DNA from 3 places in the Ideonella sp. genome. Region 2 is predicted to be linked to each of the others. Evidence: predicted binding sites of a transcription regulator. Region 2 holds the regulator's gene; each other region holds the start of a gene.
The links. Region 2 encodes FNR, which switches genes on or off when oxygen is low (the NO sensors DNR and NnrR bind a similar motif). Its sites were predicted from a motif close to TTGATNNNNATCAA; they were not measured.
Positions count from the first base shown of each region.

Region 1: a site for FNR is predicted at 1,819-1,832, ahead of ACE3SG_RS10210 (universal stress protein). Genes of this name have one in related genera too.
Region 3: a site for FNR is predicted at 1,550-1,563, ahead of ACE3SG_RS16020 (hemerythrin domain-containing protein). Genes of this name have one in related genera too.

Region 1 covers NZ_JAYSDQ010000006.1:138,462-142,733, reverse strand. Annotated here, with positions in the region: gene ACE3SG_RS10215 (GNAT family N-acetyltransferase) at 1-1,141, opposite strand, end outside; gene ACE3SG_RS10210 (universal stress protein) at 1,269-1,691, opposite strand; gene ytfE (iron-sulfur cluster repair protein YtfE) at 1,929-2,696, shown strand; gene ACE3SG_RS10200 (NnrS family protein) at 2,676-3,923, opposite strand; gene ACE3SG_RS10195 (MarR family winged helix-turn-helix transcriptional regulator) at 4,003-4,272, opposite strand, start outside.
Region 2 covers NZ_JAYSDQ010000026.1:53,721-57,992, forward strand. Annotated here, with positions in the region: gene hemN (oxygen-independent coproporphyrinogen III oxidase) at 1-1,437, opposite strand, end outside; gene fnr (fumarate/nitrate reduction transcriptional regulator Fnr) at 1,537-2,322, shown strand; gene ACE3SG_RS26270 (hypothetical protein) at 2,381-2,644, opposite strand; gene ACE3SG_RS26275 (hypothetical protein) at 2,680-2,934, opposite strand; gene ccoG (cytochrome c oxidase accessory protein CcoG) at 2,992-4,272, opposite strand, start outside.
Region 3 covers NZ_JAYSDQ010000011.1:142,474-146,745, reverse strand. Annotated here, with positions in the region: gene ACE3SG_RS16030 (diguanylate cyclase domain-containing protein) at 1-1,109, shown strand, start outside; gene ACE3SG_RS16025 (YbaN family protein) at 1,110-1,490, opposite strand; gene ACE3SG_RS16020 (hemerythrin domain-containing protein) at 1,642-2,157, shown strand; gene ACE3SG_RS16015 (LysR substrate-binding domain-containing protein) at 2,336-3,283, shown strand; gene ACE3SG_RS16010 (hypothetical protein) at 3,355-3,594, shown strand; gene ACE3SG_RS16005 (L-lactate dehydrogenase) at 3,629-4,272, shown strand, end outside.

The DNA of each region.
Region 1 (4,272 bases), on a different contig from region 2:
TCGCGGTCGGCGAATGCAGGAACAGCACCGCCCCGCTGGACGGGCTTTCGATCAGCGCCGTCAAGGTGGCGGCATAACGCTCGACCGGTGCGTCACCGATGATGTCCAACGGGTTGGCACGCGACCAGTTGGCCGGCAGCACCGCGTCCAGCTTCTGCAGCAGTGCCGGGTCGACCTCGGCCAGCGCCACACCCTGCATCGCGGCCGCGTCGGCGGCCATCACGCCGGCGCCGCCGCCGTTGGTCATGATGCTGAGCACCGGGCTGTGATTGCCGCGAAAACGCGCCAGCGTCTCGGCGGCGGTGAACAGGTCTTGCAGCGTGTCCACGCGCAGCATGCCGGCGCGGCGCATCGCGGCGTCGAGCACCACGTCGGCCCCGGTCATCGCGCCGGTGTGCGAGGTGGCGGCCTTCACGCCATTGCCGGCGCGGCCGGCCTTGACCACGATGACCGGCTTGTTGCGCGCCGCCGCGCGCGCGGCCGACATGAACTTGCGTGGCGACTGCACCGATTCGACATACAGCAAGATGGCGCGGGTGCGCGCGTCGCTGGCCAGGTAGTCGAGCAGGTCGCCGAAATCGACGTCGCAGTGCTCGCCGATCGACACCATGTGCGAGAAGCCGATCGCCCGGCCCTGCGCCCAGTCGAGCATCGCGGTGACCAGCGCGCCCGACTGCGACACGAAGGCCAGCTCGCCCGGCGTGGCACCGATGTGCGCGAAGCTGGCATTGAGCCCGGCATGCGGACTCAGCAGCCCGATGCAGTTGGGGCCCAGCAGCCGCAGCACATGCGGGCGCGCCGCGTCGAGCATCGCCTGCTTCTGTGCCGCCGTCAGCCCGGCGGTGACGATGACAGCCGCCCGCGTGCCCAGCGCGCCCAGCTCGGCGACCAGCGCCGGCACCGTGTCGGGCGGCGTGCAGATGACGGCCAGCTCCGGCACCGCCGGCAAGTCGGCCGCGCGGGCATACACCGGCGCGTCGCCGAGCCGGCCACGCTTGAGGTTCACCGGGTACAGCGCACCGCGAAAGCTGGCCTGCAGGTTGCGCCAGACGGTGGCACCCACGCTGCCGGCCCGCTCGGAGGCGCCGAACAACGCGACCGAGGCCGGGTTCAACAGGTGGTCGAGATGGCGGATCGTCAATGCAGTCTCCCAGCGTGGAACGCCATGATGGCCAAGGCCCGAAAGCCCCGCTCGAGCACGGTCAAGCGGGGTGGGCACGCGAGCGCAAGGCTACGCGAATCGAATGACCCAACCTTCGTTCACCCCTTCAGGGCACCAGCAGCACCGGCCGGCGCAAGCGCGCCAGCACGCCGGTGGCCACCGAGCCGAGCACGACGTTGGCCAACGCGGTGTGGCCATGGGTGCCCATCACGACGAGGTCGAAATCGCCGTCGCGCGCCACCTGGGCGATGACTTCGCCGGCGTGGCCGACGATCTGGCGCGTCTGAAGCTCCCAGTGGTTCATCGCGGCGAACTTGCGCACCGGCTCGAGCACGGTGTCGCCCTCGCTCTCGTACCAGCCGTCGATCGCCGACTGCGGCAGGTTGGCCGACGCGTGCGACGAGATCGGCGTCACCACCGTGACGGCGGTGTAGCTGTGCTGCGGGCCGAGCAGCTCGTCGTGCGCGGCGATGTAGGCGAGCATGCGTTGGGTCGTGGCACTGCCGTCGACGGCGAGAAGAATCTTCATGGCGGGTCCAACAATCGGTTGTGCGGAAAACACGATCGTCGCGGCAGCCGCCCTCGCAGCGCTTGCGCGATGTCAAGCCCTGGGCCACTGCGCCGGCACCGGCCCACGCCTGGCCCCTCACCGCGGGTTGCCCGGGATCAAGGACCGGTCGCCCCCCAAAACATACACTTCAGATGCGTCTTATAGGTGCCCGGGCAGGCGACGTCTGCGCCGCGCGCCAACCCCTGGAGTACAAGCATGACTGCCTCGCCCCTTCTGGACCGTTCGCTCGGCGACCTGGCCCGCAGCATCCCCGGCGCCACCGCGATCTTTCACCAGCACCAGCTCGACTTCTGCTGCGGCGGCAAACAAAGCCTGCGCGATGCGGTCGCGCCCCTGGCCCTCGATGCCGAGAGCCTGGCCCGCCAGCTCGAAGCGCTGGGCGGCTTGGCCGACGTGCAGCAGCGGGACTGGCGCGAAGCCTGCGTGCGCGATCTGACCGAGCACCTGGTGGCGCGCTACCACGAGCGCCACCGCCAGCAGTTGCCCGAACTCATTCGACTCGCGCGACGGGTGGAGATGGTTCACGCCGATCGGCCCGAGTGCCCGCACGGCCTGGCCGATCACCTCGAAGACATGCAGCGTGAGCTGGAGAGCCACATGCAGAAGGAGGAGCAGATCCTCTTTCCGATGCTCAACCACGGCACGCCGCCGATCGGGCTGCCCCCGGTCGAGGTGATGCGGTTCGAGCACGAGCAACACGGCCAGGCGCTGGCCCGCATGGTCGAGCTGGCCCACGGCCTGGTGCAACCCCGGGGCGCCTGCAACACCTGGCGCGCGCTGCTGGCCGGCCTGCACACCTTGCGCGAAGACCTGATGCAGCACATTCACCTCGAGAACAACATCCTGTTCGAGGGCCTCAACGCCAGCTCGGCCGGGTGCGACGAGGGCTGCGCCTGCGCCGGCACGGCGGCGTCAGGCATATCGACATCAGGTGTATCGACATCAGGCACGGGCCACGCCTGAAGCCTTCGGCCCGCGCGCAGCCGGCTGCTGGCCCAGCCAGCGCCCGTGCCGCGCCGTCCATACCAGCGCCACCAGCAGCCACGCCACACCGGCCGCCGGCAGCATGAGGCCGCTGTAGGCCGGCCACCATGCCGCGGCCACGCGCAGGGCGGTGGCGGCCTGCAGCACCGCAAACAGCAGCCGGCCCTGGCCATCGATGGCCTGTGAACGCCCCTGGTGGGTGGCGCTGACCCGCGTCGCCATGGCCAGCAAGGTGCCGCCGAGGTAGCCGACGGTCAAGGCATGCAGCCCCGCCATATGCAGCCGCCGCGCTGCGTCCGGCGCCAGGCCGGGCCAGGCGGCAGCGGCCAGCATCAGCAAGGCGATCAGCCACCAGAGCGATGCGCCATACAGCATGCGAACCAGCGCAGACTTCAACGCCGGCGCCCCCAGCCAGCGCAGCGTCAGCGCCGCGCTGCCCGCGCAGGCCAGCAGCAGGTGGGCGCTGTTCAGCCCCCTGCCGATCTCGCCCCCCGTGCCGGGCGAGAAGGCCCAGGCGCCTTGTGATGCCGCCACCGAGACCAGCAGCCACAGCGGCCAGCGTGGCCAGCGCCGCTCGAGCGCCGGCCACAGGCCATCGCCCAGGAAGGGCAGCATTCGGTGCGAGGCGACGATGAAGACGCTCACCGGGCCCCACCACAGCGCGGCGCGTGCCATCGCCACAAGCATGCCACCCTGCGCCGCCCACACCGCCCACGCGGCGCCGACAAGCCCCAGGCTCATCAGCCCCAGCGCCCCGACGATGAGACGGGGATGCAGCGTGTCGGCGCGGGTACTGCCACGCACCATCAGCACGGCGCGCCAGGTGAGCAGGCCCAGGCCCGACGCCGCCGCCAGCAGGCCCGCGGCGGCCACGCGGCCATCGAGCGCGGCGCCCAGCGCGGTGAGCAGCCACCCGAGCGAGAACACCACCACGCCGACCCGCAGGCCGGACGCCTCGACCGCCGGCGCCTGGACCCATTTCGGCCCGGCCGTCAGCACGAAGCCCACGATGAACAGCGGCATCGCCCCGAGGCTGAACCACAGCGCGTGCAGCGCCACCGACGGCACGCCGGCCATGTCGCCCCCCCACACCAGGGTGGCGGCCCACCAGAGCGCGCTGGCCAGCCACTGAACCCCGGCGCCGAAGAAGCACAGCCGGTGCGGTGAATCGAGAAGCGTGCGCGGCCGCCACCGTGTCGGGCTCATGGCGGCGGCGCCTGGCGTTGTCCGGGCCTGGCGGAAGCTCTTCCACACGGCGAACGCACAGGCAAGAGCGCTCCGCCGGCTACCGCTTGCGCGGCGTTGGAGTCACCGCATCCGCCCGCAGCGTCATTCCCAGTTCTTCGAGTTCGCCGAGCAAGCGCCTGATCTCGTCCCGGTGCTCGGCGGCGACCCGCTCGAGCAGCTTTTCGCCCTTCGCCAGCAGGTGAACCTCGACGACGCGCTTGTCGTCGCGCCCAGGCTGGCGCTTCAACAGCCCCAGCCGTTCGCAGCGATCGACCAGCGCAACGACGCCGTGGTGCTGAGCCTGAAGGCGTTCCGCCAGCTCGCCGAT
Region 2 (4,272 bases):
GATGATGCGCGAGAAGCGCTCGCGCACCTTGTCGGCCTGCAGGTGCTTGTCGAAGACCATCGCGATGGCCCGCACCACGAACCAGCCCGACGCGGTCACCTGCAGCGCGCCCGGCTCCACGGTGACCAGCCCTTCGGCCGCGAAGGTGGCGAGATCGCCCAGCTCGGCCCGGAAGTAGTCGCGGAAGTTCACCAGGTAGGCCAGCTCGATCGACTCGAACTCGACCCGCCCTTGGCACATCAGCGCCATGATCACGGCCCGGCGCAGCAGGTCGTCGCGGGTCAGTGCCAGGCCCCGCACGGTGGGCAGCTGGCCGTGGCGGATCGCGTCGTAGTACTCGGGCAGCGTCTTCGCGTTCTGGCTGTAGGTGGCGCCCATGCGGCCGATGGCCGACACGCCCAGGCCGATCAAATCGCAGTCGGGCTGCGTGCTGTAGCCCTGGAAGTTGCGGTGCAACCGGCCCTGCCGCTTGGCGGCGGCCAGCGCGTCGTCGGCGAGCGCGAAGTGGTCCATGCCGATGTAGCTGTAGCCATGGCCCATGAAGCCCGCGATCGCGCCGGACAGCATGGCCACCCGGTCGCCCGGCGGCGGCAGCATCGCCGCTTCAATGCGGCGCTGCGGCTTGAAGCGTTGCGGCAGGTGCGCGTAGGCATACAGCGCGATGCGGTCGGGCCGCAACTCGGCCACCTGCGCCACGGTGTGGGCGAACGAGGCCGGCGTCTGTTTCGGCAGGCCGTAGATCAGGTCGGTGTTGATCGACTCGTAGCCCAGCGCGCGAGACGCCAGGATCAGGTCGCGCACGCTTTCGAAGCTCTGCACCCGGTGCACGGCCTTCTGCACCTCGGGGTCGAAATCCTGCACGCCGAAACTGAGCCGGTTGAAGCCCATGCGCCGGAAGGCCGCCAGGCGCTCGGCGGTCACCGTGCGCGGGTCGACCTCGATCGACACCTCGGCATTCGGGGTCAGGCGAAACGCATCGTTCAGCTCGGCCATCAGGCCTTCGAGCTCGGCGTCGCTCAAGAAGGTGGGCGAACCGCCGCCCAGGTGCAGCTGCGACACCGGCTGCGGCGCACCCAGCACCTTGGCATACAGCGCGATCTCGGCGCGCAGCGCCAGCAGGTATTCGGCGGCGCGATCGTGGTGCTTGGTGATGACCTTGTTGCAGGCGCAGTAGTAGCACAACGATTCGCAGAACGGGATGTGCACGTACAGCGACAGCGGCGTGCGGGCGCCGACGCAGGCCCCGTCGGCGCGCTGGCGCAAGGCCTGTTCAAGGTCGGCCGGGCCGAAGGCCTCGACGAACCGGTCGGCCGTGGGGTACGAGGTGTAACGCGGCCCCGGCACGTCGAAGCGGCGCAACAACGAAAGCGGCAGGCCGCCCGGCGTCGACTCGGGAGTGGCAATGCCGGCAGCAGGGGCAACGGTCAGATCAGGCATGGGGCCAATCGTGCCGCGCAGTGCCGGCCCGGCGCTTGATCTGGCGCAAGCCGACGGGGGCCCCTGCGGCGAAAAATTGCGCCGTTGTTGAGGATGATCATGCCCACTGCCGACCCCTGCCCTTTCCCCCCGCGCGAGCCCGGCGCGGCCGCCACGGAACGCGCCCGCGAACGGGCTGGCGCCTTCAACGTGGCCTGCTCCAGCTGCAACCTGCGCGAGCTGTGCCTGCCGGTGGGCTTGTCGAGCACCGACCTCGCCCGGCTGGACCAGCTGGTGGCCACGCGCCGCACCGTGGCCCGGGGCGACACGCTGTTTCGCGCCGGTGAGCCTTTCCAGTCGCTCTTTGCGGTGCGCACCGGTTTCTTCAAGACCCGGGTCTCGTCCGAAGACGGGCGCGACCAGGTGACCGGCTTCCAGATGGCCGGCGAGTTGCTGGGCCTGGACGGGATCAGCGGCGACCGCCACACCTGCGACGCCGTGGCGCTGGAAGACTCGCAGGTCTGCGTGATCCCCTTTGCCGAGCTGGAGCACCTGTCGCGCGAGTTCGGCGACCTGCAGCGCCAGTTCCACAAGATCATGAGCCGCGAGATCGTGCGCGACCACGGCGTGATGCTGCTGCTGGGCAGCATGCGCGCCGAAGAGCGCCTGGCGGCCTTTCTGCTGAACCTGACCCAGCGCCTGCAGTCGCGCGGCTTCTCGGCCTCGGCGCTGGTGCTGCGCATGACGCGCGAAGAGATCGGCAGCTACCTCGGGCTGAAGCTCGAAACGGTCAGCCGCACGTTCTCGAAGTTCCAGGAAGACGGGCTGCTGCAGGTCAGGCAGCGCCAGATCCGCATCATCAACCAGGCTGGACTGCAGCAGCTGGTCAACGGCGCCACCTGCTGAGCGCAAGCCACCGGCTGGGCGCCATGCCGTCACGGCGCCCATCGGCGCCGCGCGCCGCTCACTCGACGTTCGGGTGGGTCAGGAAATGGGTGATCGTCGACGCGAGCGCGATCACCAGCCAGAACAACAGGAAAGCCACCGAGTAGACGGTTGTCGGCTGCCAGTCTGCCGAATCGGCACCGGCCCATGAAAGCTGGTGGGGGTCGACGACGGCAAAGACCAGCATCTCAAGCACGCCCGCCATCAGGAAGGCCGGCCAGAGGATGCACAGCCAGCGCACCGGCGGCGCAACATCGATCTCTGCCACGTGGTGGTGGGGCATGGCGGCTCCCCCGTTTGGCGCCACGGTGTCACCCATCAGGGCTTGGCGGTGGCGGCGTGGTTGCGTGCCTGCAGCGCGGGCGTCATCGCGTCCGGCGCGGCCGAGCGCTCGCTCACACCGCCACGCTCTTGCAGATTCAGCACGGGGTCGGCCCCACGCGCGGCGATGACCGCAGTCACCAGGCTGGCGACCACCACGACCAGCGGGCCGCCGATCATCAGCCACACCATCGGCTCACGCCACCAGGCGCGCGCCTGCAGCGCCTGGTCTTGCGTACGGGTCGCATTCATCGCTTCACTCCTCTGGGCCACCTTCGTTGGCGGCCAGTGTTGGACCGTGCCGCTCTCTCAGCGCGGCACCACAAAGCTGGATTTCTCGCTCACCTGCGCCGGCGGCTCAGCCCCGACAGACTCACGTTCTACACGAAATTCGATCGGGTGGGGGCCGGCACCCACCTGGGCGGCCGATTCTGGCGGCAACTGCAACGCCACCGTCAGCCACCTTGCCTCGGCCGGCGCGAGCGTCAACTCGCTGCCCCGCGCCAGGGCCAGCCCTGGCAGGCCTTGCGCGCTGACACGGTAGTGCTGCGGTGTCTCGGTCACGTTCATCACCTGCAGCCGGAAGACATTCTCGACCCGGCCGTCTTCGACCAGGCGCGCCAGCGAGGCGCGGTCGCGCACCACGTCGACCCGGAACGGGCTGCGCAGCGCCAGGCTGGCCACGAAGGCCCCGGCGATCAGCAGCATCACCGTGCTGTAGATCAGCACCCGCGGCCGCAGCACCCGCTGCAGGATCTGGCGCCAGCCCAGGTGCTCGGCGAGGCTGTTCTCGGTGGCGTAGCGGATCAGCCCGCGCCGATAAGGCCCCCTGGCCGCCGCATCGCCGCCGCTCGCGGTGGACGCGGCAGCTTGGGGCAGCCCGGCGGCCATCTTGTCCATGATGCCGTCGCACACGTCGATGCAGGCGGCGCAGCCGATGCACTCGTACTGCAGGCCCTTGCGGATGTCGATGCCGGTCGGGCAGACCTGCACGCACAGCCCGCAGTCGACGCACGCGCCCTGCGTGGCCGCCGCCGGATCGCCCTTGCGCAGCCTTGCGCCGCGCGGCTCGCCGCGCTTCGTGTCGTAGCTGATGATCAGCGTGTCGCGGTCGAACATCGCGCTCTGGAAGCGCGCGTAGGGGCACATGTACTTGCAGACCTGCTCGCGCATGTAGCCGGCGTTGCCGTAGGTGGCAAAGCCGTAGAACAGCACCCAGAACCACTCCCACGGGCCGAAGCCCAGGGTCAGCGCCTCTTGCGCCAGGCTGCGGATCGGCGTGAAGTAGCCGACGAAGGTGAAGCCGGTCCACAGCCCGATGGCCAGCCAGACCGTCTGCTTGCCGCCCTTGCGGGCCAGGCGCTCCCAGGTCCAGGGGCTCTTGTCGAGCTTCATCCGCTGGGCCCGGTCGCCCTCGAACTTCTGCTCGACCCACATGAACATCTCGGTGTAGACCGTCTGCGGGCAGGCGTAGCCGCACCACAGACGCCCGGCCACCGCGGTGAACAGGAACAAGGCGTAGGCCGAGAGGATCAGCAGGCCCGTCAGGTAGATGAAGTCCTGCGGGTAGAGCACCAGGCCGAAGATGTA
Region 3 (4,272 bases), on a different contig from region 2:
AAGCCCGCCGCTACCGCGACGTGGCCGCGCGCTTCGCCGCCACGCCGGCCAGCCCGGAAGAACATCTGTACCTGGTCGCGATGGCCGGCTATGCCGCGTCGGTGGTCGAGCCGCTGCAAGAGGCCCGCGAGAGCGTCAACGGCTTCAACCCGGGCCGCGCCGCGCGCATCCTGAATGCCGACGTGCTGCCGGTGCACAACCGCTGGCTGCAAGACCTGGACGCGCTGCTGCAGTGGCAGTACCGCAAGATCGAAATGGGCCTGCTGTCGTTCGACGACAACGCCAACCGCTCGGACGTCGCGATCCTGACGATCTCGGGCGTCGCGCTGCTGCTCGCGGCGGTGGTGGCCTGGTGGTTGACACGCAGCATCACGGTGCCGCTGCGCCAGGCCGTGCGTTTCGCCAACGCGGTGGCCGGCGGCAACCTGGCGGTCAGCGCACCGCCGGCCGGTGCCGACGAGCCCGGCCAGTTGCTGCGGGCGCTGGACAACATGGCGCTGCGCTTGAAAGACGCCCGCGAATCGATGCAACGGCTGGCCAACGAAGACGGCCTGACCGGCGCCGCCAACCGCCGCCACTTCGACGACCTGCTGCGCCAGGAGCACGCCCGCTCGCTGCGCCTGCGCCAACGCGGCGAGACGGTGCCGCAGCAATCGCACGTGTCGCTGCTGCTGCTCGATGTCGACCACTTCAAGCACTACAACGACCACTTCGGCCACCAGCAAGGCGACCGCTGCCTGCAGCGGATCGTCGATGCCATCCGCCAGTCGGGGCTGCGGCCGGACGACCTGGTGGCCCGCTACGGCGGCGAGGAATTCGCGCTGATCCTGCCCAACTGCTCGCTCGCCGGCGCCCGCGTGGTGGCCGAGCGGGTGCGTGCGGCGGTGGCCGCGCTGAAACTGCCCACCGACCTGCCCGAGCGGCCGCTGGTCAGCATCAGCATCGGTGTCGCCACCTTGACCGACGCTGCGAACCAGAGCACGGCCGACCTGGTGCGCTGGGCCGACGAAGCGCTGTACGAAGCCAAGCACGGCGGGCGCGACCGCGTGCACTGCAAGCAGCCGGTGGCCGCCCCGAAAACCACGCCGGCCGACAGCCAGCCGGCTTGATCAGTGGCGAGTGGGCAGCCGCCACAGCCACACCGCGGTGGCGATGCAGCACAGCGCCGGCACATAGCGCCAGAGCGACGGGATCACCCAAGCCGCCCAGGCGCTGCTGACCGTCATCATCACCGTGGCCAGTTGCTTGGCCCGCAGCGGCACCGCGCGGTAGGCGCGCCAGTCGCGCACCAGCGGGCCCCACAGCCGGTGCGCCAGCAACCAACGCTCCCAACGCTCGCTGCCGCGGGCAAAGCAGAAGGCGGCCAGCAGCACGAACGGCGTGGTCGGCAGCAGCGGCAGGAACACACCGATGAAGCCCAGCAACAGCGCCAGCGCGCCCCCGGCCAGCCACAGCGGGCGCAGCCACGAGGCCGTGGCGGCCGTGGTCATGGCAGGGTCGACAGGGGGCTCGCTGGGCATGCGGTCATTGTGGCCGCAGCGGGCCTGGTTTGCGCCAGATCAAAGTCTCGCCAAATCGACGGCCGGTGACGCTACGGCGCCACGAGAATGCCCGGCCCAGCCCCACCCGAAACCCGCCGCCATGCCTACGCTGACCTGGACCGCCGACCTCGCCTTGTCCCACCAGCAGATGGACACGACGCACGAAGAATTCGTCGAGCTGCTCGGCGCCACCGAGGTGGCGCTGGTCGACTCGAACGACGCGGCGCTGACCGCGTACGACGCGCTGCTGGCGCACACGATCGACCATTTCGGGCAGGAAGACCGCTGGATGACCGCCACCGGTTTCTCGCCCGAGAACTGCCACAGTTTTCAGCACGCGCAGGTGCTGGGCCTGATGCACGAGGTGTCGCGCATGGCCCGCGAGCAGGGCGATTTCGGCCCGCTCGAACGGGTGCTGCCCGAGCTTGCCGGCTGGTTTCGTGCCCACGCGCAGACCATGGACGCAGCGCTGGCCGCCCACCTCGACCAGGTGGGCTACGACGTCACCACCGGTGCGATCGCCCGGCCGCCGGCCGCCGCCGGCATGACCGGTTGCGGCGGCGCCAGCTGTTCGCCTGCGCCCGCGCCAGCCCCCGGCGCCACGACCGCGGCCTGAGCGCTGGTGCAGTGTTCGATGCCAGGCGGAACTTAAGAAACCGATGAATTTGGTCGTCTGGCTAGGCGCAAACCACAGCGATGCCCAGTGGCATCGCGAGGATTTGCAACGACGCCAGGCGGCCAAAGGCGCGGTTTTGTATTCCGCCTAGCGTCGAACACTGCACTAGAGTGCGGGCGTGAGCGCCCCGCCCCCCTCATCGCCCTCGCCTGACCTGCGCCTGCCGTCGCTCGACGGCCTGCGTGCCTTCGAAGCGGCCGCGCGGCTGGGCACTTTCGAGCGCGCGGCCGACGAACTGGCGATCACCGCCAGCGCGATCGGCAAACGCATCGGCGCGCTCGAAGAACTGCTGGGCGTGGCGCTGCTGCAGCGTGGCGCCAAGTCGCTGGTCTTGTCGGCCGCGGGCAAGGAATACCTCGTGCAGGTGCGCCAGGTGCTCGCGCTGCTGGCGGCGATGCCGCAGCACCAGCGCACCGCCCAGCGCAAGGAAAGGCTGCGCCTGAGCGCGCCGCCCACCTTCGCGCGCCAGGTGCTGGTGCCGGCGCTGCCCGAGTTCACCGAGCAGCACCCCGAAATCGAGCTCGAGGTGGTTCTGTCGGTGCCCTTTCTCGACCTGGCCGGCGCCGACGCGGAGCTCGCCGTGCGCCACGGCCCGCTCGACAGCGCCGGTGCCGGCCTGCTGTGGCGCGACCACCTGCTGCCGCTGGCCAGCCCCGCGCTGTTGGCCGCCGAGCCCCTGCGCGGCCCGGCCGACCTGGCCCGCGTGCCCTTGCTGCGCACCCCGGTCGACCCGTGGCTGCCGTGGTTTCGCGCCCAGGGGCTGGACTGGCCCGAGCCCGACCACGGCCCACGTCTGGTCGACCTGGGCCTGACGCTCGAAGCCGCGCGCTGCGGCCAGGGCGTGGCGCTGGCCCGCCCGGCCCTGGCCCGCCAGTGGCTGCGCAGCGGCGAGCTGCGGCCGGCGTTCGGCGCCGGGCAGACCCCGCTGCTGCTGGCCGACACCGCCTACCACCTGCTGCCCGCCGCCCACCCGACACCGGCCGCCGACGCCCTGGCCGCCTGGCTGCACGACGTGGGCACCCGCGCGGCGGCCGAAGGGCTGGCGCTGGTTTCCGCCGTCGCCTGAATTTCTTTCCGGCCACGGCGGCACCGGCGCCGCTAGCATCCGCTGCGACCCTAGTGTCCTATCTCAGAAATATGCTGCATTGGACGGGCCGCAATGGGGATGATCGCGAGACGACGAGCCGGGCAGATACCGCGTGGTATCTGCCCGGCTTGGCGACGCTGCGAGCGCCCCATTTCGGCCCGCCCTTCGGGTTCGACCAGATGGCGCGCTCGCGCGCCCGGCCGTCAGGGCAGATACGCTGGGTATCTGCCCAGCCGTCCGGACGCGCGATCATCACCATCTGGTCGAATCTCAATGCGGCGTATTTCTGAGATAGGACACCAAAACACCGCCCGGAGACAGCGCATGACCGTGATCACCAACATCGAAGACCTGCGTGTGCTGGCCAAAGCCCGCGTGCCGCGCATGTTCTACGACTACGCGGATTCGGGCTCGTGGACCGAAGGCACCTACCGCGCCAATGAAACGGATTTCGCCAAGATCAAGCTGCGCCAGCGCGTGGCCGTGAACATGGAAGGCCGCTCGACCGCGACGACGATGGTCGGCCAGCCGGTGGCGATGCCGGTGGCGATTGCACCCACCGGCCTGACCGGCATGCAGCACGCCGACGGCGAGATCTTGGCCGCGCGCGCCGCCGAAAAGTTCGGCGTGCCGTTCACCTTGTCGACGATGAGCATCTGCTCGATCGAAGACGTGGCCGCGGCCACCACCGCACCGTTCTGGTTCCAGCTCTACGTGATGCGCGACCGCGACTTCATCGAGCGGCTGATCGACCGCGCAAAAGCGGCGAAGTGCTCGGCCCTGATGCTGACGCTGGACCTGCAGATCCTGGGTCAGCGTCACAAGGATCTGAAGAACGGCTTGTCGGCACCGCCGAAGCCCACGCTCGCCAACCTGATCAACCTCATGACCAAGCCGCGTTGGTGCCTCGGCATGCTGGGCACGAAGCGGCGCAGTTTCGGCAACATCGTCGGCCATGCCAAGGGTGT